DNA from 3 places in the Kitasatospora sp. NPDC088391 genome. Region 1 is predicted to be linked to each of the others. Evidence: riboswitches for the same ligand, from Rfam matches in the RefSeq annotation. Region 1 holds a riboswitch; each other region holds the start of a gene.
What was found. A riboswitch is a leader RNA that binds a small molecule or an ion and turns the genes downstream of it on or off. The one in region 1 is predicted to bind cyclic di-AMP.
Positions count from the first base shown of each region.

Region 2: linked by a shared signal. The riboswitch ahead of ACIQBJ_RS00315 (transglycosylase family protein) and the one ahead of ACIQBJ_RS19475 (peptidoglycan DD-metalloendopeptidase family protein) in region 1 are both predicted to bind cyclic di-AMP.
Region 3: linked by a shared signal. The riboswitch ahead of ACIQBJ_RS17200 (NlpC/P60 family protein) and the one ahead of ACIQBJ_RS19475 (peptidoglycan DD-metalloendopeptidase family protein) in region 1 are both predicted to bind cyclic di-AMP.

Region 1 covers NZ_JBIVNB010000006.1:42,541-52,319, reverse strand. Annotated here, with positions in the region: gene tig (trigger factor) at 1-865, opposite strand, end outside; tRNA gene ACIQBJ_RS19485 (tRNA-Pro) at 1,088-1,161, opposite strand; tRNA gene ACIQBJ_RS19480 (tRNA-Gly) at 1,312-1,385, shown strand; gene ACIQBJ_RS19475 (peptidoglycan DD-metalloendopeptidase family protein) at 1,583-2,611, opposite strand; cyclic di-AMP (ydaO/yuaA leader) riboswitch at 2,617-2,769, opposite strand; gene ACIQBJ_RS19470 (hypothetical protein) at 3,176-3,370, opposite strand; gene ACIQBJ_RS19465 (PP2C family protein-serine/threonine phosphatase) at 3,827-5,038, opposite strand; gene ACIQBJ_RS19460 (GNAT family N-acetyltransferase) at 5,228-6,481, shown strand; gene ACIQBJ_RS19455 (ribose-5-phosphate isomerase) at 6,587-7,072, opposite strand; gene ACIQBJ_RS19450 (biotin transporter BioY) at 7,145-7,741, opposite strand; gene ACIQBJ_RS19445 (amino acid permease) at 8,019-9,413, shown strand; gene ACIQBJ_RS19440 (disulfide bond formation protein DsbA) at 9,468-9,779, opposite strand, start outside.
Region 2 covers NZ_JBIVNB010000001.1:71,420-81,198, reverse strand. Annotated here, with positions in the region: gene ACIQBJ_RS00345 (DUF5959 family protein) at 1-160, opposite strand, end outside; gene ACIQBJ_RS00340 (NADH:flavin oxidoreductase/NADH oxidase family protein) at 236-1,474, opposite strand; gene ACIQBJ_RS00335 (SDR family NAD(P)-dependent oxidoreductase) at 1,638-2,402, shown strand; gene ACIQBJ_RS00330 (hypothetical protein) at 2,557-3,609, shown strand; gene ACIQBJ_RS00325 (3-hydroxyacyl-CoA dehydrogenase family protein) at 3,657-4,547, shown strand; gene ACIQBJ_RS00320 (CapA family protein) at 4,630-5,742, shown strand; gene ACIQBJ_RS00315 (transglycosylase family protein) at 5,765-6,955, opposite strand; cyclic di-AMP (ydaO/yuaA leader) riboswitch at 6,959-7,127, opposite strand; gene ACIQBJ_RS00310 (Uma2 family endonuclease) at 7,408-7,974, shown strand; gene ACIQBJ_RS00305 (hypothetical protein) at 8,142-8,888, shown strand; gene ACIQBJ_RS00300 (hypothetical protein) at 8,910-9,248, opposite strand; gene ACIQBJ_RS00295 (MFS transporter) at 9,559-9,779, shown strand, end outside.
Region 3 covers NZ_JBIVNB010000005.1:136,439-146,217, reverse strand. Annotated here, with positions in the region: gene ACIQBJ_RS17230 (AMP-dependent synthetase/ligase) at 1-597, shown strand, start outside; gene ACIQBJ_RS17225 (glycosyltransferase family 4 protein) at 594-1,736, opposite strand; gene ACIQBJ_RS17220 (glycosyltransferase 87 family protein) at 2,010-3,368, shown strand; gene ACIQBJ_RS17215 (carbohydrate kinase family protein) at 3,447-4,349, shown strand; gene ACIQBJ_RS17210 (hypothetical protein) at 4,379-5,494, opposite strand; gene ACIQBJ_RS17205 (NlpC/P60 family protein) at 5,662-6,723, opposite strand; gene ACIQBJ_RS17200 (NlpC/P60 family protein) at 6,935-7,996, opposite strand; cyclic di-AMP (ydaO/yuaA leader) riboswitch at 8,007-8,169, opposite strand; gene ACIQBJ_RS17195 (NlpC/P60 family protein) at 8,544-9,581, opposite strand; gene ACIQBJ_RS17190 (NYN domain-containing protein) at 9,774-9,779, opposite strand, start outside.

The DNA.
Region 1 (9,779 bases):
TCTCCTGGGCCTGGGTGGCCTGGTCGAACTCCTTCATGCGCTCCAGGCGCTTGACGGAGTCGGCGCGGAGCTCCTCGATGGTGTCGAACTCGCTCGCGAGCTGCGCGAACTCGTCGTCCAGCTCGGGGAGTTCCTTCTCCTGGACGGCGGTCACGGTGACGGTGACCTCGGAGTCCTGGCCGACCGCCGTGCCGCCCTTGAGGGTGGTGGTGAAGGTCTTGGACTCGCCGGCCGACAGGCCGACGACGGCCTCGTCGATGCCGTCCAGCAGGCGGCCGGAGCCGATCTCGTAGCTCACGCCGGTGGCGGTGCCGTCCTCCGGCACCTCACCGTCGACCTTGGCCTCCAGGTCGACGACCACGACGTCGCCCTCGGCGGCGGCGCGCTCGACGTCCTTCACGGAGCTGAAGCGCTCGCGGAGCTGCTCGAGGGACTTCGCGACGTCCTCGTCGGTGACCTCGATCGGGTCGACCACGACGGCGATCTCGGCGAAGTCGGGCAGGGCGACCTCGGGGCGGACGTCGACCTCGGCGACGAACTTGAGGTCACCGCCGTCGGCGAGGTTCTCGACACCCTCGATGCCGGTGATGTCCGGCTGGCCCAGCACGTCGATCTGGCCCTCGTCGACGGCCTGCGTGTAGAAGCGCGGAAGCGCGTCGTTGACGGCCTCCTCCAGCACCGCGCCACGACCGAAGCGCTGGTCGATCACCTTGTTCGGGATCTTGCCCTTGCGGAAGCCCGGAACGGTGACCTGCTGGTTGATCTTCTTGTACGCCGCGTCGAGGCTGGGCTTGAGCTCCTCGAAGGGCACCTCGACGGTGAGTCGAACCCGGGTCGGGTTCAGAGTCTCGACGGCGCTCTTCACGGTTAGGTCTCCTAGGGGGCTTGCGGTCAGAGGCGATAGGCGGTTGGGGCTGAAAATGCTGTCCGTACTACCGCCAGCGATCCATCCTACCGGTACCACGAAAGCGACTGTGCCCGGCACCGGGTGCAGGTCGGCCGCACGTCGGCCGCGGGTCGGCCGCAGGTGGGAGCTGCCCTCAACGACAACAGGGCCCCGCCGCCGGCGAGACCCTGCCGCACACGGTCGGGGTGACCGGATTCGAACCGACGGCCTTCCGCTCCCAAAGCGGACGCGCTACCAACCTGCGCCACACCCCGTGGTGCCGAGCAGAAGAGTACACGTCGGCCCGCCCCCTCCCGGGGCGATATCCGCGAGCCGACAACCCCGTAAGGAGTGTGCATTCCACCGACCCGACCAGGTACGCTTGCCCAGTCCCCGCCACCGCGCCGCGGTCCGGGTACGCCTGTGCGGGTGTAGCTCAATGGTAGAGCCCCAGTCTTCCAAACTGGTCACGCGAGTTCGATTCTCGTCACCCGCTCCACTCCCCCGACGGCCCCGAACTGCCCAGGCAGCCGGGGCCGTCGGCGTTCCCGGGCGCTTTCCCGCCCCTGCGCCGCCCCCTCCCCGCACCCTTCACGGCGCCTTGCCGGCCCCTCCCCCCGCCTGCTGCCCGACGACGGCCCGAGGGCCCCGCGCACGGGGAGTGTGCGCGGGGCCCTCGGGGGGTGGGGTTCGGGGTCAGACGTTGACGCCGTGGGCCGCCAGGTAGGCGACGGGGTCGATGTCGGAGCCGTAGTCCGGGGTGGTGCGGATCTCGAAGTGCAGGTGCGGGCCGGTGACGTTGCCGGTGGCGCCGGAGAGGCCGATCTGCTGGCCCGCCGTCACGGACTGGCCGGCCGAGACGGAGATCGAGGAGAGGTGGGCGTACTGGGCGTACTTGCCGTCGGCGAGCTTGATGACGACCTGGTTGCCGTAGGCACCGCCGTTGCCGGCGGAGACCACGGTGCCCGCGGCGATCGCCTTGAGGCTGGTGCCGGTGGAGACCGGGAAGTCGATGCCGGTGTGGTAGCCGCTGGACCAGTTGGAGCCGGCCACCTTGTAGCCGGTGGTGACGCTGCCCGGGGCCGGGGCGACGTAGCCCTTGGAGGTGCTCGCGGCCGGGGCCGTCTGCTGGGTCTTGGTCTGCGCCGGGGCCTGGGTCTGGGTCTGGGTCTGGACCTTGGCGGTGGTGCTCTTCGTCGTGGTCTTCGGCACGGCCGCGGTCTTGGCGGCGGCCGTGTCGGAGGAGGACGAGGAGGACGACGACGAGGCCGGGGCGGAACTCTTGGCCGGGGCCGGGGCCGGGGCCGGGGCGGCCGCCGCGGCCTGGCCGTTGACGGTGAGCTGCTGGCCGGGGCGGATCAGGTCCGGGTTGCCGCCGATGACCGAGCGGTTGTCCTGGTAGAGCTTCTGCCAGCCGCCGTCGACGTCCTGCGCGTCGGCGATCCGGGAGAGGGTGTCGCCCGAGGCGACCCGGTAGGTGTGCGAGGCGGCGGCCGGGGTGGCGGCCTGCTCGGCGGCGGGGGCGCCGACGGCGGTGTCGGCGACGGGGGTGGCGTCGACCGAGACGTGCGCCCACTGGCGGCCGCCGTCGTGGTGGTCGGCGGTGCCGTGCGCGGAGGCGGCGGAGACCGGGAGGCCGATCGCGGCACCGGCCACGCCGGTGGCGATGACGATGCGGGCGATGGTGGTCAGGCTCGGCTTGCGGTGCTTGCCCTGAGCGGACATGAAGCAGTTCCTCTCCGACGCCTGCGAGGTGAGCTGTCGGGTTCGGGCGAGAGTTGCCCGGCCGCGTCTCCGCGGCTTCACCCCAAGCCGGCCCCGTGCGTTCCGGGCCCGGCGTACTACCTGTGGTTCCCCCGCTCCTGCCGTGGCGTGGTGATCTGGTCGGCACCGGGCGACGGCAGGACTAGGCGTTCCGCTCGGTGGCCTGCCCGGTCAGTGGCCGGGCTGCGGTGGAAGCAAAACCCACAGGTCGGAAAGCTGGCAAGCGCCGAAAAGCCCCGTTCCCGTGATCGGGAAGGGGCTGACGGTCCGCCAGGTCACGCTCCGTCGGCCGGGCGGCCGCGCTGCGCGCACGGGATCATGACGGGTCGCCTACGAACCGGACACGGCGGGCGACATTGGCCACCGTGTGCGGTCGGGCGTTCACCTGGCGTGACGGGGCGGGTGACCCTGGTCACCCGCGGGCAGGCCGAACGGACGGCCCGGGGCACCCCGGCCGCCATGAGGCACTGCCTGTGGTTCTGCTCGAAGTCCTGCCCGGAGTCCTGCCCGGGGGCCGACGGTCCGTCAGCCCGCGATGCTGGCGATGGCCTTGGACACCGAGGCGAGGAACTGCTGGATCGGCCCGGCCATGGTCGACTGGCTGAGCATGAAGCCGAACAGGGCGGCCATGATGGCGTGCCCGGTCTTCAGCTGCTTGTTGCGGATGAAGATGGCGACGATGACGCCGAACAGGACAAGCGCGGAGACGGAGAAGGCCACCGGGACTCACTTCCTCGATTCGTGGCGGGGGTTCGGGTCGGAACCTTCGGGCGGAACCGACGGCGGTTCCAGGCGGAAACCGGCCCCTGCCCCCCGTGTCCCCACCACTCCATCCGGACTCAGTGTGGTCGTTCGTGCCTACTGCGTAAAGGACTTGCCCCGTCGCCCGACGCGTGAACCGGGGTGGTGGGACTGATTTTCGCCGACCGTGACGATAGCGGACGGGTTCTGACGGAGCGTCGGCGGGGCGGGCCGCCGCGCGGCCGCCGGGGCGCGGTCGGGGCATATCGGCAGGCAGATCCGGGAACCGCCCACCGTCGGGGCGGCGCCCGGGAATTGGCCGAAGATCAACGTCCGGGTTTGACACTCCGTGGACACCCGGCGCTCACCGGCTCTCCGCAATCCGGCCCTCCGCGCTCCGGCCCTCCGCGATCAGGGAGGCCGGCCGCGGCGTCCTCAGCCGCGCCAGACCAGCAGGACCGCACGGTCGTCGTTGACGTGCTTGGCGACGGTGTCGATCAGCCGGACCGCGGCGCCGGAGCGGCCGCCCGGCGGGGCGGTGGCGACCAGCCGGTCGGCCTCGCCCATCAGCCGGTCCATGCCCTCGCCGAGGTCGCGGCCGGGGATCTCCACCATGCCGTCGGTGCAGAGCATCAGCAGGTCGCCGGGGCCCAGGGTGCCGCGCACCCCTTCGAACTTGGCGCCGTCGTAGACGCCGAGCAGCGGGCCCTCGGCCTCCTTGACCTCCCAGTGGCCGGCCCCGGCGAGGCGGTGCATGCCGGGGAGGTGGCCGGCCGAGAGGAGTTCGTACTCGCCGGTGTCCAGGTCGAGCACCAGGTGGGCGGCGGTGGCGAAGCCCTCGGCCCAGTCCTGGCGGAGCAGGTAGCCGTTGGCGGCGGGCAGGAAGTCGTGGGCGGGCAGCGAGCCGAGCAGGCCGCCGAAGGCGCCGGAGAGCAGCAGGGCGCGGCTGCCCGCGTCCATGCCCTTGCCGGAGACGTCGGCGAGGACGGCTTCGAGCATCCGGCCGCCGGGGCCGGTGCGGGCGGCGACCATGAAGTCGCCGGAGAAGGACTGGCCGCCGGCCGGGCGGAGCGCGGTGTCGGTGTGCCAGCCGTCGGGCAGTCGGGGGGTCCGGCCCTGGACCCGGATGCGCTCGCGCAGGTCGAAGAGCATGGTGGAGCCGCCGCGCCAGGGCACGCCGACCCGACGGCGGAACTGGGCGACCAGCAGGCCGGCCACGCCGACGGCGCCGACCACCAGGGCGGCGCCGGGGGTGACGCCGTGGCCGTAGGCGTCGGGGGTGTCGGAGGCCAGCCGCTCGCCGGTGTGCACCAGGGACTCGGTGACCAGGCCGGCTGCGGCGACGGCGTACAGCAGGACCAGGGTGCCGGGGCGCAGCAGCAGGGCGCCGGCCAGCACCGGCAGCACCAGCGCGGTGGGCGGGGCCCAGTCGGGGGCGAGGATGTTCAGCAGGACCAGCAGCGGGACGGCCAGGGCGAGGGCGGCGAACGCCCACCAGTCGGCGCCGTCGCCGCGGAAGTAGTCGACCCCGGTGCGGCGCAGCCTGCGTCGGGCCCGGGACAGCGCCGCGCGCAGCCGGGCCGTCACGGGTTCGCGGGACGTCCTGCGGTCCCGGCCCGTCGCACTGGAGCGCGCGCTGCCGGCCATGGGGACCGACCTTATCCACCGGCGGTCCGCACGTCGACGGGCCGGGTGGCACGGAGTGCAGCGGGCCGGGTCGCGGCGGTGGGTTTCGGCCGCCGGGCGGCGGGCGGGGCCGCGGGCGGGGGCGGCGGCGGCCGGGTCGGGGCGACAAATCGGTCGCGGACGGACGGATCGCCTGGTAGGCAAGGCCCCATGACGACGCGACAGCCCGAACTGACCGTGCGCCCCCTGCGGGCCGAGGAGTGGGAGCCCTGGTACGGCACCGTGGACGTGGCCTTCGGGGGTACCCCGGAGCCGCCCGAGGAGCGGGCGCTGTGGCGGGAGTTGACCGAGGTGGAGCGCTCGCTGGCGATCTGCGAGGGCGACCGGATCGTCGGCGGCGGCGGGATCTTCAGCCTGCGGCTGGCGGTGCCGGGCGGGGCGGTGCTGCCGGTGGCGGGCGTGACGATGGTGGGCGTGCTGCCGACGCACCGGCGGCGCGGCGCGCTGACGGCGCTGATGCGCCGCCAGTTGGACGACGTGCGGGCGGCGGGCGAGGCGGTGGCGGCGCTGACGGCCTCGGAGCCGGCCATCTACGGCCGGTTCGGCTACGGTGCGGCGACCCGCAAGGCGGCGGTGTCGCTGCTGCGCGGCCGGGTCCGGGTCCGGGTGCCGGAGCAGCGCGGCGAGGTGGTGCTGCGGCTGGCCGATCCGGTGGCGGAGCTGCCGCGCTGCGAGGAGCTGTACGCCCGGCTGGTGGCCGGGCGCCCGGGCGGTCTGGCCCGGCGGCCGGGCTGGGAGAAGGTCGCGGTGCTGGACGCGCCGGAGTCGCGCGGCGGCTTCTCCCCGCTGCAGTGCGTGCTGGCCGAGGACGCGGCGAGCGGGGAACTGCTGGGCTACGCCCGGTACGCGGTGAAGGGCGAGTTCGACGAGCGCGGCGCGGCCGGGACGGTGCGGGTGCGCGCGGTGCAGGCGGAGCAGCCGTGGGTGTACGCCCGGCTGTGGGAGTTCCTGCTGGACCTGGACCTGACGGTGCGGGTGGAGGCGGGCAGCCTGCCGGTGGACGATCCGCTGCTGCACCTGGTGTCGGACGTCCGGCACCTGACGCCGCGGCTGGTGGACGCGCTGTACGTGCGGCTGGTCGACCTGCCCGCGGCGCTGACGGCCCGCGCCTACGCCGCGCCGGTGGACGTGGTGCTGGAGGTGGCGGACGCGTTCTGCCCGTGGAACGCGGGCCGGTGGCGGCTGACGGCGGCGCCGGGCGGTCCGGCCTCCTGCGTGCGGACCGGCGATCCGGCCGAACTGGAGCTGGACGTGCGGGAGTTGGGCTCGGTGTACCTGGGCGGCGGTTCGCTGGCGGCGCTGGCCGCGGCGGGCCTGGTCCGGGAGGTCCGGCCGGGTGCGCTGGAGCCGGCCGCGGCGGCGTTCCGCTCGGCGCTGGAGCCCTGGCTGCCGCACGGCTTCTGATTCCGGGGCGTCGGCGCGGGGCGCGGAACGGAACGCGCCCGCCCGGAGGGTTCCGGGCGGGCGCGGTGCTGTGCGGCGCTGCGCTGTGCGGCGTGGCGCGCGGGATCAGCCCTGCGGGTGGTGGGCCGGGATCGGCGGGAGTTCGCCGGTGGTCTCGTACTCGGAGAGCATCTCGATCCGGCGGGTGTGCCGCGGCTCGCCGCTGTACGGGGTGGCGAGGAAGATCTCGACGAACTTGGTGGCCTCGTCCAGGGTGTGCATCCGGCCGCCGACCGAGATCACGTTGGCGTTGTTGTGCTCGCGGCCCAGCGCGGCGGTCTGCTCGCTCCAGGCGAGGGCGGCCCGGACGCCCTTGACCTTGTTGGCGGCGATCGCCTCGCCGTTGCCGGAGCCGCCGATCACCACGCCCAGCGCCTCGGGGTCGGCGGCGGTGCGCTCGGCCGCCCGGAGGCAGAACGGCGGGTAGTCGTCCTCGGCGTCGTAGATGTGCGGGCCGCAGTCGACCGGCTCGTGCCCGGCCCCCTTCAGCCACTCGACGAGGTGGTTCTTCAGTTCGTATCCGGCGTGGTCGGAGCCCAGGTAGACGCGCATGGGCACGAGTGTGACATGCCACCGGGCCCGCGCCCCGACAGGGGCGGCGGGCCCGGTGTCGCCGACGCTCCGTCAGCGGCGGTCGAGCAGCTTCCAGGTGAGCGGCAGGGCGGCCGTGGCGAGCACCAGCTTCAGCGCGTCGCCGACCAGGTACGGGTACAGGCCGAGGTCGGCGGCCTTCGCCAGCGGGACGTCCAGCGCGAACGCCAGGTAGGGCACGCCGACGGCGTAGATGGCCAGGCTGCCGAGCGCCATCGCGCCGGCCGTGCGCAGCGGGCTGCGGTCGGCGCCGCGGCGGGCCAGCGCGCCGGTGAGGGCGGCGGCGACCACGAAGCCGATCACGTAGCCGAGGGTGGCCAGGCCCGCGCCGGAGCTGCCCTGGGCGAACCAGGGCAGGCCGGCCGCGCCCGCCAGCAGGTAGAGGCCGAGGGCGGCGGCGCCGCGGCGGGCGCCGAGCGCGGTGCCGACCAGCAGCGCGGCGAAGGTCTGCCCGGTGACCGGCACCGGCGAGCCGGGGACGGGCACCGAGAGCTGCGCGGCCAGGCCGGTCAGCGCGGCGCCGCCGGCCACCAGGGCCAGGTCGCGGGCCCGCGCGCCGAGCCGGGTGGCGGCCTGCGGCAGCAGGTCGGCGAGGACGGCGGTGGACGGTATCGGTGCGGCGACGGCCATGGCTGCTCCCGGGGTTCCGTGGCGGATGATCACCCCTGAACCTACGTGCCGTCAGGTGTGCGCCGCCGCTGCGGTCCTGACAAAGCCGACCGGTCCCGCTTGTCGGGTCCGGCCTGTGACCGGGCCCTCATCCGTGACCTTCCGCGCCCGTGCGGTGGCGTTCCGTAGCATGTCCGTCCGGATTCCGGGACCGTTCGGGGTGAGCACGTCATATGCCGCAGAGTGGTCGGAAACCCGTGAAACGCTCCCATGCCCGAACAGTCTGGACACCCGCCGCATGACCCGCAGCACCGCCCCGTCCCCCAGCGCCCCGCCCCCCGGTGCCCCGGCCGCCGAGGACACCGGCCTGGGGCACGGCCTCAAGCAGCGCCACCTGTCGATGATCGCGCTGGGCGGGGTGATCGGCGCCGGGCTGTTCGTCGGCTCCGGCTCGGGGATCGCGGCCGCCGGTCCGGCCGTAGTGCTGGCCTTCGCCGCCTCCGGCCTGCTGGTGATGCTGGTGATGCGGATGCTCGGCGAGATGTCGGCGGCCCGGCCCGCCTCCGGCTCGTTCTCGGTGCACGCGGACCGGGAGATCGGCCCGTGGGCCGGGTTCGCCGTCGGCTGGCTGTTCTGGGTGCTGCTCTGCGTCGGCGTCGCGGTCGAGGCGATCGGCGCGGCCGGCATCGTCTCGGGATGGCTGCCCGCGGTGCCGTCCTGGGCCTGGGTCGCGGTGTTCATGGCCTTCTTCTGCCTGACCAACCTGGCGGCGGTGCGCAACTTCGGCGAGTTCGAGTTCTGGTTCGCCGCGGTCAAGGTGCTGGCGATCACCGCCTTCCTGGTGGTCGGCGTGCTGGCGGTGCTCGGCCTGCTGCCCGGCACCGACTCCCCCGGCGCCGCCAACCTGACCGGCCGCGGCGGCTTCTTCCCGACCGGCGCGGGCGGCCTGGTCACCGGCCTGCTCGCCTCGGTGTTCGCGTACGGCGGCCTGGAGACCGTCACGATCGCCGCCGCCGAGTCCGCGGACCCGCGGCGCAGCGTGGCCGTCGCGGTGCGCACCGCGATGTGGCGGATCGCGCTGTTCTACGTCGGCTCGATGGCCGTGATCGTCGCGCTGGTGCCGTGGGACGACCCGGCGGTGGTCCGGCCCGGGCCGTACGTGGCGGTGCTGGACCGCCTCGGCATCCCGGGGGCGGCGCAGCTGATGAACGCGGTGGTGCTGATCGCGCTGCTGTCCGCGATGAACGCCAACGTCTACGGCTCCTCGCGGATGGCGCACTCGCTGGTGGCCCGCGGCCACGGGCCGCGCGCGCTGGCCCGGCTCTCCGGGGGCGTGCCGCGCCGGGCGGTGCTGGCCTCCTGCGCGTTCGGCTTCCTGGCGGTGCTGCTCTCCTACTGGTGGCCGGAGACGGTGTTCAGCTGGCTGCTCAACATGGTCGGCGCGGCCGTCCTGGTGGTCTGGGCGTTCATCGCGGTCGCCCAGCTGCGGATGCGCCGCCACCTGACGGACGGGCAGCTCCCGGTCCGGATGTGGGCGTTCCCGTACCTGACCTGGCTGGCGCTGGCCGCGATCGGGGCCGTCCTGGTGCTGATGACGCTGGACTCCGCCCACCGCGTCCAGCTGTACTTCACGGCCGGCCTGACCCTGGCGCTGGCCGCGGCGGGGTGGGCGCGGAGCCGGCGGGCCGCCTGAGCGACGGCGACGGCCCCGCTCCCCCACCGGGGTGCGGGGCCGGTCGCGGGGCCGCTACTCGAAGGACGGGCCCGCGGTGCGGGTGCGCTTGATCTCGTAGAAGCCCGGGGTGGAGGCGACCAGCACGGTGCCGTCCCACAGCCGGGCGGCGGCCTCGCCGCGCGGGGTGGGGGTGACGACCGGGCCGAAGAAGGCGACCCGGTCGCCGTCCGGGCCGTCGACGGCGATCACCGGGGTGCCGACGTCCTCGCCGACCAGGCCGATGCCCTCGGCGTGCGAGGCGCGCAGCTCCGCGTCGTGGGCGTCGGTGTCGGCGGCGTCCGCCAGCTCCTCGGGGAGGTTCGCGGCGCGCAGCGCGGCCACGAT
Region 2 (9,779 bases), on a different contig from region 1:
CGAGGTCGGCGTCGGTGAAGTGGACCGGCAGGCGGGCCCGGACGAAGCCGGTGTCGATCACGAGTTCGCCCTCGTGTCGGCCGCCCTTCCCCGCCCGGTCCAGCTCGACCGTGACGCTCCGCTCCCGGTCCGCGAACCTGACCACGTCCGACTCCGCCATCCCCGTCCCCTCCTCGGCGCCCTCGTTCGACGTGCCACGGCATCCTGCCACGGCCGACGGGGCGGGTGCGGCCGCTCAGGAGGCGCGGGCGGCGAGCCAGCCGCGGTAGCGGCGCAGCGCCCGGCGCTGCCGGAGCTGCTCGGCGAGCAGCGCGACGGCCGGGTGGACGCCCGGGCGGGGCGCGCCGCCCCCGGCCAGCCGGCGCAGCTGGTGGCGGACCTGCGCCATGCTCGCGGCGGAGGCCAGCGGCTTGTCCCGCCACTCGACCGGCCGCAGCCGGCGCTCCGCCTCGTCGCCGCGCCGCCAGCGCGCGGGCAGGTCGGGGGTGACGGCGAGCGCGGTGCCCAGGCCGACCAGCGCGACCCCCTCGGCCAGCACCTGCTCGGCGGTGGCCCGGCGGGTGACGCCGCCGGTGAGCATCAGCGGCAGCGGACTGGTGGCGACCAGCTCCCGGGCCAGTTCCAGGAAGTACGCCTCCCGGGCCCGGGTGCGGCCGTCGGTGGCGCGGCCGGTCATCGCCGGGCTCTCGTAGCTGCCACCGGACAGCTCGACCAGGTCGACGCCGAGCGGGGCCAGCCACCCGATCACCCGGCGGGCGTCCTCGGCGTCGAAGCCGCCGCGCTGGAAGTCCGCCGAGTTGAGCTTCACGGCGACGGTGAAGGACGGCGCGACGGCCGCCCGGACCGCCCGGACGGTGTCCAGCAGCATCCGGGCCCGGTTCTCCAGCGGCCCGCCCCAGGCGTCGGTGCGCCGGTTGACCAGCGGGGAGAGGAACTGCGACAGCAGGTAGCCGTGCGCGGCGTGGATCTCCACCCCGTCGAACCCGGCCTGCTCGGCGCGGGCGGCCGTGACGGCGAAGCGCCGTACGGTGTCGGCGATCTGATCGGCCGTCATGGCGCTCGGGCGGCCGAAGCGGCCGCTGTGCCGCCCCAGGTCGACGCCGACCTCGGACGGTCCCCAGGTGACGCCGGGCATGTCGGCGGCGACCTGGCGGCCGGGGTGGTTGATCTGCATCCAGACCGCCCCGCCGCCGGACTTGGCGGCCGCCGCCCAGGCCGCGAACGGCGCCGTCGGCGCGGCCGCGTCCAGCACGACGCCGGCCGGGCCGGTCAGCGCCTCGGCGTGCACCATCACGTTGCCGGTGATCAGCAGTCCCGTGCCGCCCGCCGCCCAGCGCCGGTACAGCTCGACCAGCCGCCCGTCGGGCAGCTGGCCGGGGCCGGCCAGGTTCTCCTCCATCGCGGCCTTCGCGATCCGGTTGGGCAGGACGGCCCCGGACGCCAGGGGCAGGGGCGTGAACAGCTCGCCGGTCATCGGACCGCCTTCTTCCTCGGCTGAGAATGTATGCGGTGTCCACATTAGGCGAGGGATGTGTGCGCCGCAAACATCCTGGGGCCGCCCGGGCCGCCCAGGCCGCCTGGGCCGTACGATGCCCACGAAGATCATCGGGACACGGATCGGAATACGAGGGGGAACCATGGGGGAACGGCTCGCGGTGGTGTCCGGCGGCGGGACCGGGATCGGCCGGGAGACCGCCCGCACCCTGGCCGCCGACGGCCACCGGGTGGTGGTGCTCGGCCGCCGCGCCGACGTCCTGCAACGCGCCGCGGCACAGATCGACGCCGAACTGGGCACGTCCCGGGTGGTGCCGCTGGCCGCCGACCTGGCCGACGCCGACCAGGTGGCCCGGGCCGCCGACACGATCGCCGGGCTCGGCCCGGTGGACGTCCTGGTCAACAACGCGGGCTCGATCATCACCCCGCCCGCCGACCCCGGCCTGCGGGCCCTCGCCGACGCCTGGCGCCGCGACCTCGACACCAACCTGATGACGGCCGTCCTGCTCACCACCGCCCTCCTGCCGCAGCTGCGGCGCCCCGGCGGACGCCTGGTCATGATCAGCTCGGCCGCCGCGCAGCGCGGCGGCGCCGGCCCGCACTCGGCGGGCGCCTACGCCGCGGCCAAGGCCGCCCTGCACGGCTGGGCCTTCGGCCTGGCCCGCCAACTGGGCCCCGACGGCATCACGGTGAACGTCCTCGCCCCCGGCTACGTCGCCGACACCGAGATCTTCGGCACCGACCGGAACGAGGATTTCCACCGGGCCAAGGTCGCCGACACCCTGGTGGGCCGGGCCGGCACCCCCGCCGACGTCGCCTCGGCGGTCGCCTGGATCGCCTCCCCGGCCGCGGGCTACCTCACCGGCCAGGTCATCGGCCTCAACGGCGGCGCGGTCCTGGGCCGCTGACGGGCCGTCCGGCGGCGTCCGGTCCCGTCGGCCCGCCCTCGTTCGGTCCCGTCGGCTTGTGGTCCGACCGGGCGGCCCCTGAGCTGGGAACTGTGCCGGCCGCGGGCCGGGACCGGGCCCCGCAGCCCGTCCGACTCCTCCCGAGGTGACCTCCATGGCGCTCGTGACCATCGTCGGCACCGGTGCCACCGGCCCCTCCCGGGCCCCGGCCGTCCGGTGCCGCCCGGCAAGGGCCCCCGACCGGTGCCGCGGAAGGCGGCCGGAGGTGACCGCCGCCGGGCCCGCCCCCAAGCACCTACTGGCCCTGCAGTTCGCCCCGGGCCGGGTGCTGGCCGTCGACCCCGCGGACGGCCGGGTCCGCACCCTGGTCGAGGACGCCGGACCCGCCCCGGACGGCGTGGTCCGGGCCGGTGGCACCGTGTACTGGACCACGATGGGCGCGCCCGCCACCGACCCCCGCGCACCGGGCGAGCAGGGCTACGACTTCTCCCGGCCCAACGGCGGCCTGCACGCCTGGACCCCCGGAAGCCCGCCGCGCGACCTCCTCCCGCCCGGGGCGACGACCACCGGCAAGCAACTCGCCACCGGCGGCGCCGGCAGCCTGTACTGGTGCGACCGCGAGGGCCACCGGATCAGCCGGGTGGGCACCGACGGCAGCGGTCCGACCGACCTCGTGGTCACGCCCGCCGCCGAGGGGATCATGGGGGAATGCGTCGGCATCGCCGTCGACCCGGCCCGCGGCCACCTGTACTGGAACCAGAAGGGCCCCGCCAAGGGCAGCCGGGGGCGCATCTTGCGGGCCGCCCTGGAGATCCCCGCCGGGCAGAGCGCCGAGCACCGCACCGACGTCGAGGTGCTCTGGGACCACCTGCCCGAACCGATCGACCTGCACCTCGACGGCGACACCCTCTACTGGACCGACCGGGGCGCCGCCCCCGACGGCAACACGCTCAACCGCGCACCGCTGCCCGGCCCCGGCGCCCCCGGCACGCCCCCGCAGATCCTGGCGGCCGGCTTCGCCGAGGCGATCGGCCTCGCCGAGGCGATCGGCCTCGCCGTCGACAGTGCCGCCGGCCTCGCCTACGTCGCGGACCTGGGCGGGCACATCCGCGAGGTCCCGCTCCCCGACGGCCCCGCGGCCGGCCGGGCCCCGCGCGAGGTCGTCGCGCTCGGCGTCCCGCTGACCGGCCTGTGCCTGCTCCCGTGACCACCCGCCCGTCCCCGCCCCGCACCCCCGGAAGGAAACGCGCCGCCATGGCCTTCACCCTCCCCGCCGGCATCGAGTCCCGCCCCGTCACCGTGATCGGCGCGGGCACCCTCGGACGCCGGATCGCCCTGATGTTCGCCACCCGCGGCGGCGAAGTCCGGATCTTCGACCCGAGCCGCGCCGCCGCCGAACAGGCCGTCGCCTACGTCGCCGAGCACATCGCCGAGGTCGCCGCCACCGTCGAGGGCGGCCGACCCGGCACCGCCGCGGCCCACGACGACCAGGCCGCCGCCGTGGCCGACGCCTGGCTGGTCGTGGAGGCTGTCCCGGAGCACCTCGACCTGAAGAATCGGGTCTTCGCCGACCTCGACCGGCAGGCGGAACCCGACGCGATCCTGGCCAGCAACTCCTCCTCGTACCCGACCAGCCAGTTCGTCGACGGCGTCACCCACGTCGAACGCGTCGTCAACATGCACTTCTACATGCCGCCGCAGCAGAACGCCGTCGACCTGATGTCCGACGGGAGGACCGACCCCGCGGTGCTGGCCTTCCTGGAGGAGGAACTGCCCAAGTACGGCGTCTTCCCGTTCGAGGCCCGCAAGGAGTCGACCGGCTTCATCTTCAACCGCATCTGGGCCGCCATCAAGCGCGAGGCCCTGGCAGTGGTCGCCGAAGGCGTCTCCACCCCGCAGGACGTCGATCGGATGTGGCAGATCAACATGGGCCTGAAGGCTGGCCCGTTCCGGATGATGGACCAGGTCGGCCTCGACGTCGCGCTCGACATCGAGAACCACTACGCCGCCGAGAACCCGCACCTCCCCGAGGGGCCGCGCGAACTGCTCCGGAGCTACGTCGACGCCGGACACCTCGGCGTCAAGACCGGCCGCGGCTTCTACGACGACTACTCCGCCCCCGCCTCCACCTCCGCCCCCGCGTAGCCGGAGCGGCGGCAGCCCGGTCGTGGGGGTCGTTCGGTGGCGGGGTTAGAGTGCTGCGTCACCGAACCACCGGGGGATCACCGTGCGTCGCGCACCCGTCGGCACCGCCGTCACCGCCCTGCTGCTCGCTGCCGCCGCCACCGGCTGCACCGGATCGGCGCCCGCCGGGGACGCGGCCGCGCCCGCGGCCACGGCCGCCGGGACCTCGGCACCGCCGGTGCCGTCCGTGCCGCCGGCACCGCCCGTGCCGGACGGCAGCATCACCGTCGCCTTCGCCGGGGACGTCCACTTCGAGGGACGCTCGGCCGCCCGGCTCTCCGCGCCCGCCGCCGAGACCGCGCTCGGTCCGATCGCCGCGACGCTGTCCGCCGCCGACCTCGCCGTGCTCAACCTGGAGAGCGCGATCACCGCCCGGGGCAAGCCCGAACCCAAGCTGTACAACTTCCGGACCGGCCCCGAGGCGCTGACCGCCCTCAAGGACGCCGGCGTCGACGTGGTCTCGCAGGCCAACAACCACGCCGTCGACTACGGCCCCGACGGCCTCGCCGACACCCTCGCCGCCAAGGCCGCCGCCCCGCTCGCGGTGATCGGCATCGGCAAGGACGCCAAGGAGGCGTACGCGCCGTACGTCACCACGGTGCGCGGCGTGAAGGTCGCGGTGCTGGCGGCCAGCCAGATCGAGGACCTCACCAACCAGAAGTGGCGGGCCGGCGACCGCAAGCCCGGCATCGCCTCCGCCCTCGACGAGGCCGCACTGGTGCGCGCCGTCACCGCCGCCAAGGCCCAGGCCCCGGTGGTCCTCGTCTACCTGCACTGGGGCGACGAGGGCAAGACCTGCCCGACCGCCGCCCAGACCAGGATCGCCAAGAAGGTCGCCGCCGCCGGCGCGACCGCCGTGGTCGGCACCCACGCCCACACCATGCTCGGCTCCGGCATGCTCGGGAACACCTACGTGGCGTACGGCTACGGCAACTTCCTCTGGTACGGCACCTCCGACTACACCGCCTCCGACGAGACCGGCGTCGCCACCCTCACCGTCACCCGCGAGGGCAAGGTCACCGGCGAGACCTTCACCCCCGCGCACATCGACGGCCGGGGCGTCCCCGTCCCGCAGACCGGGGACGCGGCGAAGGCCGCCCTGCAACGGCGGGACGGCCTGCGCGGCTGCACCGGACTGGCCGCCGTCCCCGGGTGACGGCGGCCGGTCCGCGAGGGCGTCAGCCCAGCTTCAGCACCTGGCCGGGCTTGATCAGGTCCGGGTCCTCGCCCACCAGCTGCTGGTTGGTCCGGTAGAGCTCGGACCAGCCGCCGTCCACCTGGTGGCTCTTGGCGATCCCGATCAGGGTGTCGCCCGGGCCCACCGTGTACGGCGCGGCGGGCGCGGGGGCGGTGCTCGGCTGCGCCGCGGCCTCCGCCGGGGCGGGGGCCGCGGGCTGGGACTGGGCCGGGGCCGCCGGGGCGGTGCTCGCCGGGGCGGCGGCCCCGGCGTCCGGGGACGGGGTGCCGGACGGCGCGTCGGACGGTGCGGCCGGGGTGCCGCCGTTCCCGGGGGCGTCCGTGCTCGGGGCCGTCGGGCTCGGCGTACCGGTCGGGTCGGTCGGGGCCACCGGCAGGCCGGGGAGCGCCGGGGCGCTCGGGTCGGCCGGGACGGTGGGGGAGACCGGCGCGGTCGGCGTGCCGGTCGGGTCGGTCGGGTCGGTCGGGGCCACCGGGGTGACCGGGGCGACCGGGACGATCGGCGACGGCGTGGCGGAGGGCGCGACCGGCTGAGGGTGCGTCAGCTGCATGTAGCGCTCGTACAGGCTCTGGTGGCCGGTCCAGAACCAGCCGCCGTTCTTCTCGTACCAGTACACCTTGTACACCGGGTCGTAGCCCGGCAGGCCGGAGAAGACCGGCGCGCCCGCCTTGCCCGGCACCGTGCCGTCCGCGGCCGTGTTCACGGCGGCGGCACCCCGGGCCCCGCGCAGCGAACCCGTCTCGTCCGCCGAGTCGTTGTCGTCCACCACGCCCGGCGCGGAGACCACGTCCAGGCCCGCGCCGTCGGCGCAGGCCGACCAGGGCGACGGGCCCTCGGTGGCGAGGATGCGCTCGGCGACGGCGATCTGCTGGCTGCGGCTGGCCGTGCTCGGCAGCGGCGCGTAGGACGTGCCGCCGTAGTCGGCCCAGCGCTGCGCGTTGATCTGGAGGCCGCCGTACAGGCCGTTGCCCTGGTCCGCGCCCCAGTTGCCGCCGCTTTCGCAGTCGGCGACCCGGTCCCAGACCGCGCTGGGCGCGGCGTGCGCGCCGGTGGCCGCGAGCAGCGGCAGGGCGATGCCGATACCGGCCACGCCGGCCGCGGCGATCGCGCGCTCGGCCGCCTTCTCCGCCTGGCTCTGCCGGCGGTGGCGCCCCGAACCCGTGAAGAGCATGCGAGATCCTCTCCGTACGCCTGCGAGGTGAGCTGTCGGGTTCGGACCGGGAGGGAGGTCCGGCCGCCGCGCGCCGGACGGAACCGGTGCGGACGACTTCACCCCGAGCCGCGGGGACGGCAACAAACCTGGTTCCCCCACCCCTGTCCAAGGGTTGTGGTGGTCGACCCGGCAGCACGGTGGACAGGGCTCGGCGTGTCCGCGCGCGGGGCCCGACGGTGCGGGCTGGGAGGAACCCTATTCACTCGAACGCGTCAATCACAAGCGCGTCGCGCTGACATCACGCAACCGTCACGCCCTGGCCCGGCCGGTGTGTGAACGACCTGTTGACGCCTCGTCGGCACGGAGCCGCGCCACGGGTCCGACCCGAAACGGTGAACTTCCCGGACGGCGTGACCGGGGCCGACGGCCGGGGAAGAGAATCGGAGGGAGCGGAGCAGCGGAGGTGCGCGATGAGTGCGGCAGCCCACGTCCCCCGGGACTACCACGTCGCCGACCCGGAGCAGGCCCTGAAGTACGCGGTCCAGCACGTCGCCTGGGACCGTACGGAGCTCGTCGAGGGGGTCATCACCCCTGTGTCGGTGTCCTGGGCGCGCGGGAGCGCCGTCGAGGCGGTGCGTCGGCAGATCGCGCCGCGGCTGGAGGAGTTGGGGCTGGTCTCCGGTTCGGGGAACCTCGACCTGCCCGGGAGTGAGAACTGGTTCATTCCCGATCTGGCGGTGGTTCCGGCCGAGTTGGCGGCGAAGACCGAAGGGGCACTCCTGCCGGACCAGACTCTGCTGGTGGTCGAGGTCACCTCGCCGTCGAACGGGGAGACCGACCGGACGGTCAAGCGGCGGCGGTACGGCCAGTACGGAGCACCGGTCTACCTGCTGGTGGATCGCCAGTTGCGGGAGTGCACCGTCTTCTCCGGGCCCGGGCGGCTGGGGTACGAGGAGGTCGACGGGCCGCATCCGTTCGGGCGGGGTGTCCGGTTGCCCGCGCCGTTCGACCTGGAGATCGACACCGGCCGGTTCTGAGGTGCGGGGCTCAGGTGGTCGTGCCGGCGTCGGTGGGTTCGCGGGACGCGGTGGGGCTGGGCGCGGCCGTCGGACAACCAGGTCGGAGCTGGTGCGGTGGACGATTTCGGCGTGCTGGCAGACTTGCGCACTCGACGGTTGTACGAACTGTGGAGGTTGTTGTGCGCGTGGTGAGACCGCCGGCCGTGATCGTGCTGGTCGGGATCGGGCTGTCGGGCCTGACGGCCTGCGGGTCCGGAGGGAAGCCGGACAAGAGCGCTGCCCCGGCGGCCCCGGCGTCCGCCGCGGTCGCGCTGCAGGACCTGTCGGCGGGGGAGATCGTGGCCCGGACGCGGGCCGCCGGTGAGCAGTTGATGAGCACGACGTACACGGTTTCCATGCCGGGGCACCCCGAGGGTGCGCTCACCGGTACGTTCGCCGGGGACAGCGCCCGGGGCTGCGCGGGTAGTTACCGCAGCGAGGGCAAGGGCTCGGCAGAGATCCTCCGGGCCGGTGCGGAGGTGTGGCTGAAGCCCGACGCGGACCTGGTGAAGGCGGCCCCGCAGACCGCCCCCGCGGCGGCGGCCGGCAAGTGGCTCCGGCTCCCGGCGGACAACTACAACAACCCCAAGAGCTTCGTCTCCTTCTGCGACCTCGGCATGGCGGTCCAGAAGCAGGTCGGCCTGAACACCGACGGCACCGCCGGCCGGGACCTCGCCAAGGCGGGCACCCGGCAGGTCGGCGGGGTCGCGGCCGTCCTCGTGACGATGACCGACGAGGACGGCACACCGGTGACGTACGCCATCGCTGCCGAGGGCAGCCCGCGGGTGCTGTCCGCGGACAGCGGGGCGGGGCGGATGGTGCTCACCTTCACCGGCTTCGACCAGAAGGTCGAAGCCGCCGCGCCGCCCGCGGACCAGGTCTTCAAGGGCTGACCGGGGGGCGCGCGCCCGTGGTCAGGGGCGGCGGCTGTTGCGGCGGACCAGCCAGATCACCAGGGCGACCACCGCGACGACCACGACCACCAGGAGGATCAGGCCGATCAGGCCGCCCTTGGACTTCTTCTTCTTTTTCTTGTCCTTGCTCTTGGCGAGGTGGACCGGGGCCTGCTCCCGCTGCCCGGTGCTGCCCTGGGCCTGGGCGCCCGCCGCCGGGGCCTGCTGGCCGGTGCCGGCGGCGACCGCGGCCGTGACCGTGGTGGGGCGCGCTGCGGCCGCGGCCGGGCCGGCGGCCAGGGCGGTGGTGCCGCCCGCCAGGGTCAGGGCGAGCAGTACTGCGGCCAGACGTGTTCTCATCGGTTCGACCCCGTTCCCGCCGGCCCACGCGGCCCGCGACCGGTTCACTGTGACAGCGGTCGGATGCCCCGGGACAGGGGAAGGATGCCGTCCGTTCCCGGACTGTGACGGTGTAACGGGAGTGCGCCGAGGGCGCGACGGTGCCGTGCGCCGACGGTGCGTCAGACCGCTCGGGGGGAAGGGCGACCGGCCCGCGGGGCCGCCGGAAAACGGGCATTGACGGCGTTGCGGATAAATCACGCGACAAGGGGTGGTCGGAGCTTCTAGCATCGCGGTGCTCGATGTGACCAGTGGTGTACGGAGGTTGTCCATGGCTGGGCTGGTGCCGGAGGTGCTCCGGGCCGAGCGGCAGTTCGCCCGGCTGTTCGTCGGGCAGTCGTTGTCGGTGCTCGGCGACCGGGTGACGTTCGTCGCGCTGCCGTTCGCGGTGGTGTCGATCGGCGGCTCGGCCGCCGACGTCGGGCTGGTGGTCTCGGCCGGGCTGATACCCCTGCTGGTGTTCACCCTGATCGGCGGCGTCTGGGCGGACCG
Region 3 (9,779 bases), on a different contig from region 1:
CCCGGCTCCTCGGTCCGGATCGCCGAGGACGGCGAGGTCCTGCTCAAGGGCCCGCAGATCTTCACCGGCTACTGGAACAACCCCACCGCGACCGCCGAGGCCCTCCAGGACGGCTGGTTCGCCACCGGCGACCTCGGCACCCTCGACGACGAGGGCTACCTGCGGATCACCGGCCGCAAGAAGGAGATCATCGTCACGGCCGGCGGCAAGAACGTCGCCCCCGCCGTGATCGAGGACCGGATCCGCGCCCACGCGATCGTCGGCGAGGTCATGGTGGTCGGCGACCGCAAGCCCTTCATCGCCTGCCTGGTCACCGTCGACGACGAGTTCTTCCCGCGCTGGAAGGCCCTCAACGGCAAGCCCGCCGACGCGACGGTCGCCGACCTCCGCGAGGACGCCGACCTGCTCGCCGCCGTCCAGTCCGCGATCGACGACGGCAACCAGGCCGTCTCGCACGCCGAGGCGGTGAAGAAGTTCCGCCTCCTCACCAGCACCTTCACCGAGGCCAGCGGGCACCTCACCCCCTCCCTCAAGCTCAAGCGGAACGTCGTCCTCAAGGACTTCGCCCCCGAGATCGAGGCCCTCTACACGCGCTAGCGCGCCTGCAGCAGTCCCGTGAGGCGCTCCGCGAGCATGTCCCAGCGCCAGGCCGCGTGCACCCAGTCGCGGCCGGCCCCGCCCAGCTCGCGGCGCAGCCCCTCGTCCCCGAGCAGGCGCACCAGGCGCTCCGCGAGCTGCCGCTCCCCGTCCTTCCCGGGCACCACGTAGCCCGTCACGCCCTCCCGGACGGCGTCCGGCGCCCCGCCGGAGTCCCCGGCGACGACCGGCAGGCCGGTCGCGGAGGCCTCCAGGTAGACGATGCCGAGGCCCTCGACGTCCAGGCCGCCGCGCCGGGTGCGGCAGGGCATCGCGAAGACGTCGCCCGCGCCGTAGTGCGCGGGCAGCTCCGCCCAGGGCACCGCGCCGGTGAACACCACCGACGGCCGGACCCCGACGGTGTCGACCAGCTTCTCCAGCTCGGCCCGGTACGGCCCGCCGCCGACGATCAGCAGCACCGCGTCGGGGTGCGCGGCCAGCACCCGCGGCCAGGTCCGGATCAGGGTGTCCTGGCCCTTGCGCGGCACCAGCCGCGAGACGCAGACCACCACCGGCCGGTCGGTGAGCCCGAGCCGGGCCCGGACGGCGGCGCCGCCGGAGTCCGGCCGGAAGGTGGACTCGTCGACGCCGGGCGGCAGTTGGACCATCCGGGCGGCCGCGGCGGGGCCGACCGCCCGGGCGATCCGGGAGCGGGTGTACTCGCCGAGGTAGGTGAGGACGTCGGTGCCGGCCCCGATCCGGCGCAGCAGCTGCGCGGAGCCGGGCAGCTGGGCCCAGGCGGCCTCGTGCCCGTGGGTCATGCCGAGCAGCCGCTCGGCGCCGGCCCGGCGCAGCGCGGGGGCCGCCAGGCCGAGCGGGGCGGCCGCGCCGAACCAGACCGAGGTGCAGCCCTCGGCACGGAGGATCTCGGCGGCACGGCGGGTGACCCGCGGTGTGGGAATCATCATGTTCGTCCGGTCGCGGATCACCGGGAAGGGCTGTTCCGCGTCGAACTTCGCGACCTCGGTGCCGTCCCGCCAGGTGGAGGCGTACACCACGATCGAGCCGCCGGGCTGGCGTACCGCCATGTTGTGGACGAAGGCCTGGATGCCTCCGGGCCTGGGGGGGAAGTCGTTGGTGACGATGAGGGTCTTGTGCATGGCCGCGGCTCGCTCGGTCGGGGGTGCTCGGAGTACCTGTGCGTGGTCCGTACGATAGGTCACCGTGCCCGTGCGCCGGGGCCCGGCCCGCACCGCCGACGGTGGCGGGAGCGGCACCGGCCGGGGCGGTTCGCGCACGGCTCGGTGAATTGCCGGACGGCCCGCGCAACCGCTCGCGGGCGGGTACGGTCCTTACCGGTGTACCCGCCGGCACCGGTCCCGGGGCGCCCGGGGCCGGGCCCCGGTACGCACCCGACGATCCGAAGGAGCGCAGTGGAGTCAGCCCAGGCCGAGCGGCCCGGCAGTCCGGAGTCCCCGGCACTGCCCGCCGTGCCCGCGCCGAGCCGCCGTCCGCTGTGGGCGCTGGGAGCCGGCTGGGTGGTGTCCCGGACCCTGATCGTGCTGGTGGTCGCCGGCGTGCTGCGGCTCGCCAGCACGGACGTGACCGCGGACGTCTCGGTGATCTACCACAGCTGGTACGAGGTGCTGCGCACCGGCACCTTCCCGCTGGACGACGTGACCTGGCAGTACCCGCCGGGCGCGGCGCTGGTGATGCTGGTGCCGGGGCTGCTGCCCTGGTCGTACCTGGTGTCGTTCTGGGTGGTGTGCGGCGTGGTGGACGCGGCCGCGATGGCGCTGCTGATGCGCGCGGGCGTCCGCCGGGGCCGCAGCTACCTGGGCGGCTGGTACTGGGTGGTGGGCGTGCCGCTGCTCGGGCCGACGGTGTACTGCCGCTACGACATCGTCGTGACGGCGCTGGCGATCGCGGGCCTGCTGGTGATGCTGCGCCGTCCGGCGCTCGGCGGGGTGCTGCTGGGCCTGGGCGGGCTGCTGAAGGTGTGGCCGCTGCTGGCGCTGATCGGCACGCCGCGCGGCCGCCGGACCAGGCGGGCGTGGACCTCGGCGGCGGCCTTCGCGGCCGCCCTGGGGTTCCTGCTGACGGCGGGGATGAACGGGGCGTTCGAGTTCCTGAAGTTCCAGTCGGAGCGCGGCATCGAGATCGAGTCGGTGGGCGCGCTGCCGCTGCACTTCGCCAAGCTGGCGGGGTCCTGGCACGGCACCGTGACGATGAACTACGGCTCGGTGGAGTTCCTCGGCCCGTGGGTGCAGGTGATCTCCAAGGTGATGGTGGGCCTGTCGGTGGCCGGTTTCGGCTGGCTGCTGGTGTGGCGCCTGCGGGCGGCCCGCTGGACGACGGCGACCACCTTCGACGCGGCGCTGTGCGCGCTGCTGGTCTTCACGGCGACCAGCCGGGTGATCAGCCCGCAGTACATGATCTGGGTGGTCGGCCTGGCGGCGGTCTGCCTGACGGTGCGCGGCACCAGCCAGCGCCCGGTGGCGGTGCTGGTGCTGGTGACGGCGGTGCTGACCACGCTGGAGTTCCCGATCATGTTCGGGGCGGTGAACCGGAGCGAGCTGGGCGGCGTGCTGGTGCTGACGGCCCGCAACGTGCTGCTGGTGGTGAGCACGGTGCTGTCGGGGTACCGGCTGTGGCGCTCGACCCGCCGCCGGGAGTCGCTGACCACGGTGCTGCTGCCGACCGACCAGGTGACGCCGCAGTACCCGGTCCGGCCGGGCATCGCCTACGAGCAGGACCTGCTGGACGACCTGACCCCGGCCGACCGGGCCTGACCGGGCCGCCCCGAGCCCCCTGCTGCAAGTTTCTGAAAGTCCTTGCAGCAAGGGGCTCCGCGCTGCCACCATCGCCGGATGATCGACTACGACATCCTGATCGTCGGCGGCGTCGGCGTGGACACCATCGTGCGGGTGGACCGGCTGGAGGTCCCGGCGGGCCGCGACTCGGTGGGCGTCCCCCCGGTGCTGGACTACCCGGCGCACACCGGCAACGGCGTCGCCCTCGGCTGCCACGCGCTGGGCCTGCGCACCAAGTTCGCCGACTTCCTGGGCGATGACCCGCAGGGCGCCCTGGTGCTCGCCGAGTACGCCCGGCGCGGCCTGGACTTCAGCCACCTGCCCGCCCCCGCGGGCACCCCGCGCAGCGTCAACCTGGTCGACCGGGACGGCCTGCGGTTCTCCTTCTACGACGGCCGGCACCCGGCGGACGCCCGGCTGCCGCGCGCGTTCTGGCTGCCGCTGCTGGAGCGCTCGGCGCACGTCCACCTGTCGATCACCAACGTCAACCGGGAGATGTACCCGGACATCGAGCGCCTCGGCCGCACCAGCTCCACCGACCTGCACGCCTGGAACGGCGCCGACGAGCACCACCGGTACTACGCGCTCCGCTCGGACGTGGTCTTCCTCTCCGCGGCGCGCCTGGACAACCGCCCGGAGGCGGTGATGCGCGCGGTGCTGGAACAGGGCCGGGCCGAGCTGGTGGTGGCCACCGCGGGCGCGCACGGCTCCTTCCTGCTGACCCGGGCGGACGCCGCGCCCCGTCACTTCCCGGCCGTCGACCCGGGCGCGCCGGTCGTGGACAGCAACGGCGCGGGCGACTCCTTCGTCGCGGGCTTCCTGCGGCAGCGGCTGGCGGGCCGCCCGGCCGAGGAGTGCATGCGGGCGGGCGCGGTCGCCGGGGCCTTCGCCTGCACCACGGCGGGCACCCACACCGCGTTCCTGGGCGCGGCGGGCCTGGACGCCGCGCTGCGCGGCTGACCGGCTCCCGGCGAGCACCCGTCGGCCCCTCAGCTCTTCAGCCGGGCCACCTCGGTGATCCAGTCCTTGGTGAACTCGGCGGTGCCGGTCCCGAGCTGGGCCCGCATCGCGCGGTCCAGGCCGCCGGCGCCGAACTGCCCGACCGTCCGGTAGAGGGCGACCAGCCGGTCCTGGCCCCAGCGGCGGGCGATCAGGTCGCAGGCCAGCCAGGCGAGCTCGTAGGCCTGGGCGATGCCGGCCGAGCCGGCCGCGAAGGCCGTGTCGGCGGGGAGTTCGGCGGGCATCCGCCCGGCCTGCACGTCCTTGGCGAGTTCGGGGGCGATCTGCCGCAGGGTCCGGCCGGTGCCCTGGTAGCCGGTGTAGTCGGCGACGCCCTCGGAGAGCCAGAGCGGGGTCCAGGGCTTGGTGTCGGCCCGGGTGGCGACGTGGGTGGCCTCGTGGGTCACCACCACCCGGCGGCCGAGTTCGCTGAGCTGCCGGTAGGCGTCGGGGTTGACCACGATCCGGTCGGCGGGGGTGTGCACGGGGGCGCCGCCGACCGCCAGGGTGACCGCGGCTATGCCCTGGTAGGCGTCCGCGGAGACGTCCATCCGGGTGGCGAACTGCTGCTCGGTGAGCGGGAGTTCGAGCAGCAGCCGGGACGGGCTCCAGTCGCCCCAGACCTCCCGGACGGTCGGGGCGGCGTGGTCCGCGAGGTCGGCGAGCGCGGCCAGTTCGGCCTCCTCGCCGAGGCCGAGCACCAGGCTGTACCGCCCGTCCACGGCCCGCACCGTGCCGAGGTCCCAGGGGGCGGCGGCACCGGCGGGCGTCTCGCCCGCCACCCGCCAGCCGGCCGGCTCGCGGACCAGCCGGACCCGCCGCTCCAGCAGGGCCGGGTACTCGTCGACGCCCTCGATCCGGTAGCCCAGCTCGGCGGGCACGGTCAGCTCCGCGGCCCCCGGGGCCGGCTCGGCGAAGGAGCCGGGCTTCAGGGTGTACCCGGTGAGCCGCAGCCCGGCGGTGCGGGCGAGCAGGTCCCGGTCGGCCTCCTCGGCCCCGGCCGCGGCGACCGCCGCCAGGCCGGCCGCGTCCCGGCCGAGGACGGCGGCGGCGCGGGCCGCCAGCACCCGGACCACCTCCTCGCGGACGCCGCTCGGGGCCGCCACCGCGGGCGGGAGGACCGCGGCGGGGGCCCGGGACGGCGCGGCGCCGGGCAGCGAGAGCTGGGCCGCGCCGCCCGCGGCCAGCAGCAGGGCGGCCCGCCGGGACAGCGGAGCACCGACCCGCGGCGCCCTCGGCGGCAGGTCGGTGACCAGGGGTTCCTCGGTGAGGCTCAGACCCGCACCACCGAGCTGACCGGCATCGCGCCCACGCTCTCGTAGCGGACCCGGGCGCCGGGGTAGGGCGCGTGCACGACGACGCCCCCGCCGGCGTACATGCCGACGTGGTGCCTGTCGCTGTAGAAGATCACCAGGTCTCCGGGCCGGGCTTCGGCGAGGCTCACCCGCCGGCCGGCCGAGGCCTGTTCCTGCGAGGTCCGCGGCAGGGTCACTCCGGCCTGCCGCCACGCCCAGTACATCAGACCGGAGCAGTCGAAGGTACCGGGGCCGGTCGATCCGTAGACGTACGGCGAGCCGATCTTGGAGATGGCGGCCCGCAGCGCGGCGGCGGCCCGGTCGGAGGAGGGCGGCTGGTCGCCGAGGTCGAGCCGGTCGGTGCCCCGGGTGGCGCGCTGCTCGGCCTCCCGGGCGTCGTCGGCGGCCATCCGGACCCGCTCGGCGGGGGCCAGGCTGTTGAGCAGCCGCTGCGCCTTGCCGAGCCGGTCCCGGACTTCGTCCTTGGCGGCGGCCAGGTGCTGCCGGACGCCCTCCAGCTCGGCCAGCTTGGCCGTGGTCTCCTGCCGGCGCTGGTCCAACCGGCGCTGCCGGTCGGCGAGTTCGTGCAGCGCGTCGTCCTGCCGGGCGGTGGCCTGGTCGAGCGAGCGGGCCCCGGCCAGGTAGGCGGCGGGGTCGTTGTCGAGCATCAGCCGCACCGAGGGGTCGAGGCCCTGGGCCCGGTACTGGGCGGCGGCGACGGCGGCCAGGTCGCCGCGCATCCGGTTCAGCTCGTCCTGCCCGGCGGCGACCTGGTTCTGCAGCGAGCCGGCCTCCGACTGCAGGCGCTTGAGCTGCTCCTGCGCGGCGTTGTACGTCTCGGAGGACCGTTCGGCCTCCTCGTAGAGCTGGTCGACCTGGGTCTTGACCTCGCTGCGGCCCGGCGGGTCGGCCGGGGCGAGCGGGGCGGCGGTCGCCGCGCCGACGGTGAGGCCGAGCGCCCCGGTCGCGGCGGCGGTCAGCGCCAGGGCGCGGGCGAGGCGCTGGACACCGGGCAGTGGGGGGCGACGATGCACGGACACGCGCGACGACTCCGTTCCTGCGGCCGGCCTCCGCCGCCGCCCGTGGATCGGGCGGCCGTCCTCGCGGGGGCCCGGGGGCAGAGGTTAGCGAGTCAGGTCGATCCAGTCCAAACCCCGACAGCACCGAATATTTGACCGCGAATCGGACATCCGAACGAGAGCGGCCCGGCACCCCGTGCGGGGTACCGGGCCGAGCGCCTCGGACGGACCGTCAGATCCGGACGATCCGGTTGATCGGCATCGAGGTGGCCGACTCGTAGCGGACCTGCGCGCCGGTGTGCGGCGCGTGCACGATCTGGTTGTTGCCGGCGTACATGCCGACGTGGTGCATGTCGCCGTAGTAGATGATCAGGTCGCCCGGACGGGCGTCGGCGATGTTGCTGCCGATGTTGGTGCCCGCGCTCGCCTGGGCCTGCGAGGTGCGCGGGATCGACACGCCGGCCTGCGCGTAGGCCCACTGCATCAGGCCGGAGCAGTCGAAGGTGGTCGGGCCGGTGGCGCCGTACGAGTACCAGCTGCCGAGCTTCGAGGTCGCCGCGCCGAGCGCGTTGCCGGAGAAGCCGCTGGGCGCGGGGGTGTTCAGGTCCGGGCGGGCGGTGTCCCGGGAGGCCCGCTCGGCCTGCGTCCGGGAGTCGGAGGCGGCCTTGGCCTCGGCGGCCGCGAGGTCGTCGCGCTCCTTCTGGGTGAGCGTGTTGAGCAGGTCGCGGGCCTGGGCGAGCTTGGCCTGGATGTCGTCCTTGTCGGCCTTCAGCGCCTTGGTGGTGGTGTCCAGCTCGGCGAGCTTGGACTCCGCCTCCTTGCGCTGGGTGTCGAGCTTGGCCTGCTCGGCCTTGAAGCTCTTCAGCAGGTCCGCCTGGGTGGAGCCGACGGCGTTCAGCGTGCCGGCCTGCCCGAGGAAGGCGTCGGGGGTGCTGGAGAGCATCAGCTGCATGGTCTGCGAGACGTTGCCGGTCCGGTACTGCTCGCCCGCGATCCCGGCCAGGCTCTGCTGGACGGTGGTGACCTGGTCCTGCTGGCGGGCCAGCTGGTCCTGCAACTGCCCGACCTGCTTCTGCAGTTCCTGCTGCTTCTCGACCGCGCCGTTGTAGCTCTCGGTCTTGACCTCGGCCTGCTCGTTGAGCTGGTCGACCTGCTGCTTGACCTGGTCCTTGGTCGGCGCCGGGTCGGCGTGCGCCCCGCCCTGGGCGGAGAGCGCCACCGCGGTGGCCGCGGCGGCGGTGAGAATCGAGACCCGGGTACGACTGGCGGGCTTGGGACGACGATGGGACGCCACGAAGGCGGACTCCTTCTTCCTCACACCGCCTACCGGGTGAGCTGACGGGTTCGGGCCGGAAGAAGCCCTACGATGCCTCACCGCCCGCCGAGGCGGCCGGACCTGGCACCGATTCACCCCGGGGGAACGTGGTTCCCCGGCTCCGTTCGACAGCACCCCGGCTGGGGTATCCCCGTCGGCAGACCCGGTGTTGACGGTCTGCCCGCTGCGTCACGGACTCGGCGGCGACCTCCGCCGCCGCCCCCCTTGGGCGATCGACTCTGCGGTGGTCGAGGTAAGACCCTAGTAACCGATCCGTGATCCGTTCAAATCCTTGTCGGAAAAAAATCTGATTCTGTATCAAATTCTTTTGAGAATATGACCGACCGTGATCACAAAGTTACCCAGCGCGTGATCCATTCCGCGATTCGGCCCGGAAACGCGACGCCGGGCGTGTCGCAGATCACAGCAGGATCTCGACCGCCCGGGCGTGTCACATCGCGTCAATTGTCGCCCCCTGGGGGCATATGTCCGATTCTTCGGACCGTCAGGACCGGACCCGTCCGGGTCAGACCCGGCGGATGGTGGAGATCGGCATCGCGTCGACCTTCATCACCTTCACCACGTCGCCGGTGTGCGGGGCGTGCACCACCATGCCGTTGCCGATGTACATGCCGACGTGGTGCTGGTCGCCGTAGTAGATGACCAGGTCGCCGGGGAGCGCGTTGGACCAGTCCTTGCCCACGTTGGTGCCGTAGCTGCCCTGCGCCTGCGAGGTACGCGGCAGGCCGACGCCGGCCTGCTTGTACGCCCACACCATCAGGCCGGAGCAGTCGAAGGTGCTCGGGCCGGTGGCGCCCCACACGTACGCCGCGCCCTGCTTGCTGAGCGCCGCCGCCACCGCGGTCGCGGCGTAGCCGCTGGCCGGCGGGAGGGTGGAGGGGTCGATCCGGGTGGTGCCGCGCGAGGCCGCGCCGTCGGTGCCGCGCAGGATGGCCGCGCGGTCGGCGGCGGAGAGCTGGTTGAGCAGCTTCTGCGCCTCCTGCAGCTTGGTCTGGACGTCCTTCTTGGCGTCGTTCAGCGCCTGGGTCTGGCCGTCCAGCTCGTGCAGGACCTGGGCGGCCTCCTCCTTCTGCTGGTCCAGGCGGCGCTGCTGGTCCTTGAGCGACTTCAGCGTCTCGGCCTGGGTGCTGGCGGCCTGGTCGAAGGAGGCGGCCTGGGTGAGGTACTTGTCCGGGTCGGAGGAGAGCATCAGCTGCATCGACGGGTCGACGCCGCCCTGCCGGTACTGGTCCCCCGCCACCGCCGCCAGCCCGGAGGCCAGTTCGGTCAGCTGCTCCTGGCTGCGGGCCACCTGGTCCTGCAGCTGGTCGGCCTGCTTGCGCAGCTGGTCGGCCCGGTCCTTGGCGCCGTTGTACTTCTCGGCGGCCTGCTCCTGCTCGTCCAGCAGCTTGTCGACCTGCGCCTTGACCTCGTCCTTGCTCGGCTGCGCGGGCGCGGCGTGCGCACTCACCTGGGCCGACAGGGCGACCGCGGTCGCGGCGGCAGCGGTGAGCACGGAGACCCGCGCACGGCTCGGCTGCTTGGGACGGCGGTGGGAGGCCAAGGGAGGCTCCTTCTTCCTGCTGGACTCACCCGGGGGAGTGATAGTCCGGAATATAGGTTTGACGCCAGACCCTAGTGAAGTCCCTCTCCCGCGTCCACTCCCGGAACGGTCCCGGAGCGCTTCCCGACCCGCCTTCACGACACCGACACACTCCGGTCACCGAGCGGTGTCCTGACGGGACGTCATCCCAGCTCAGCT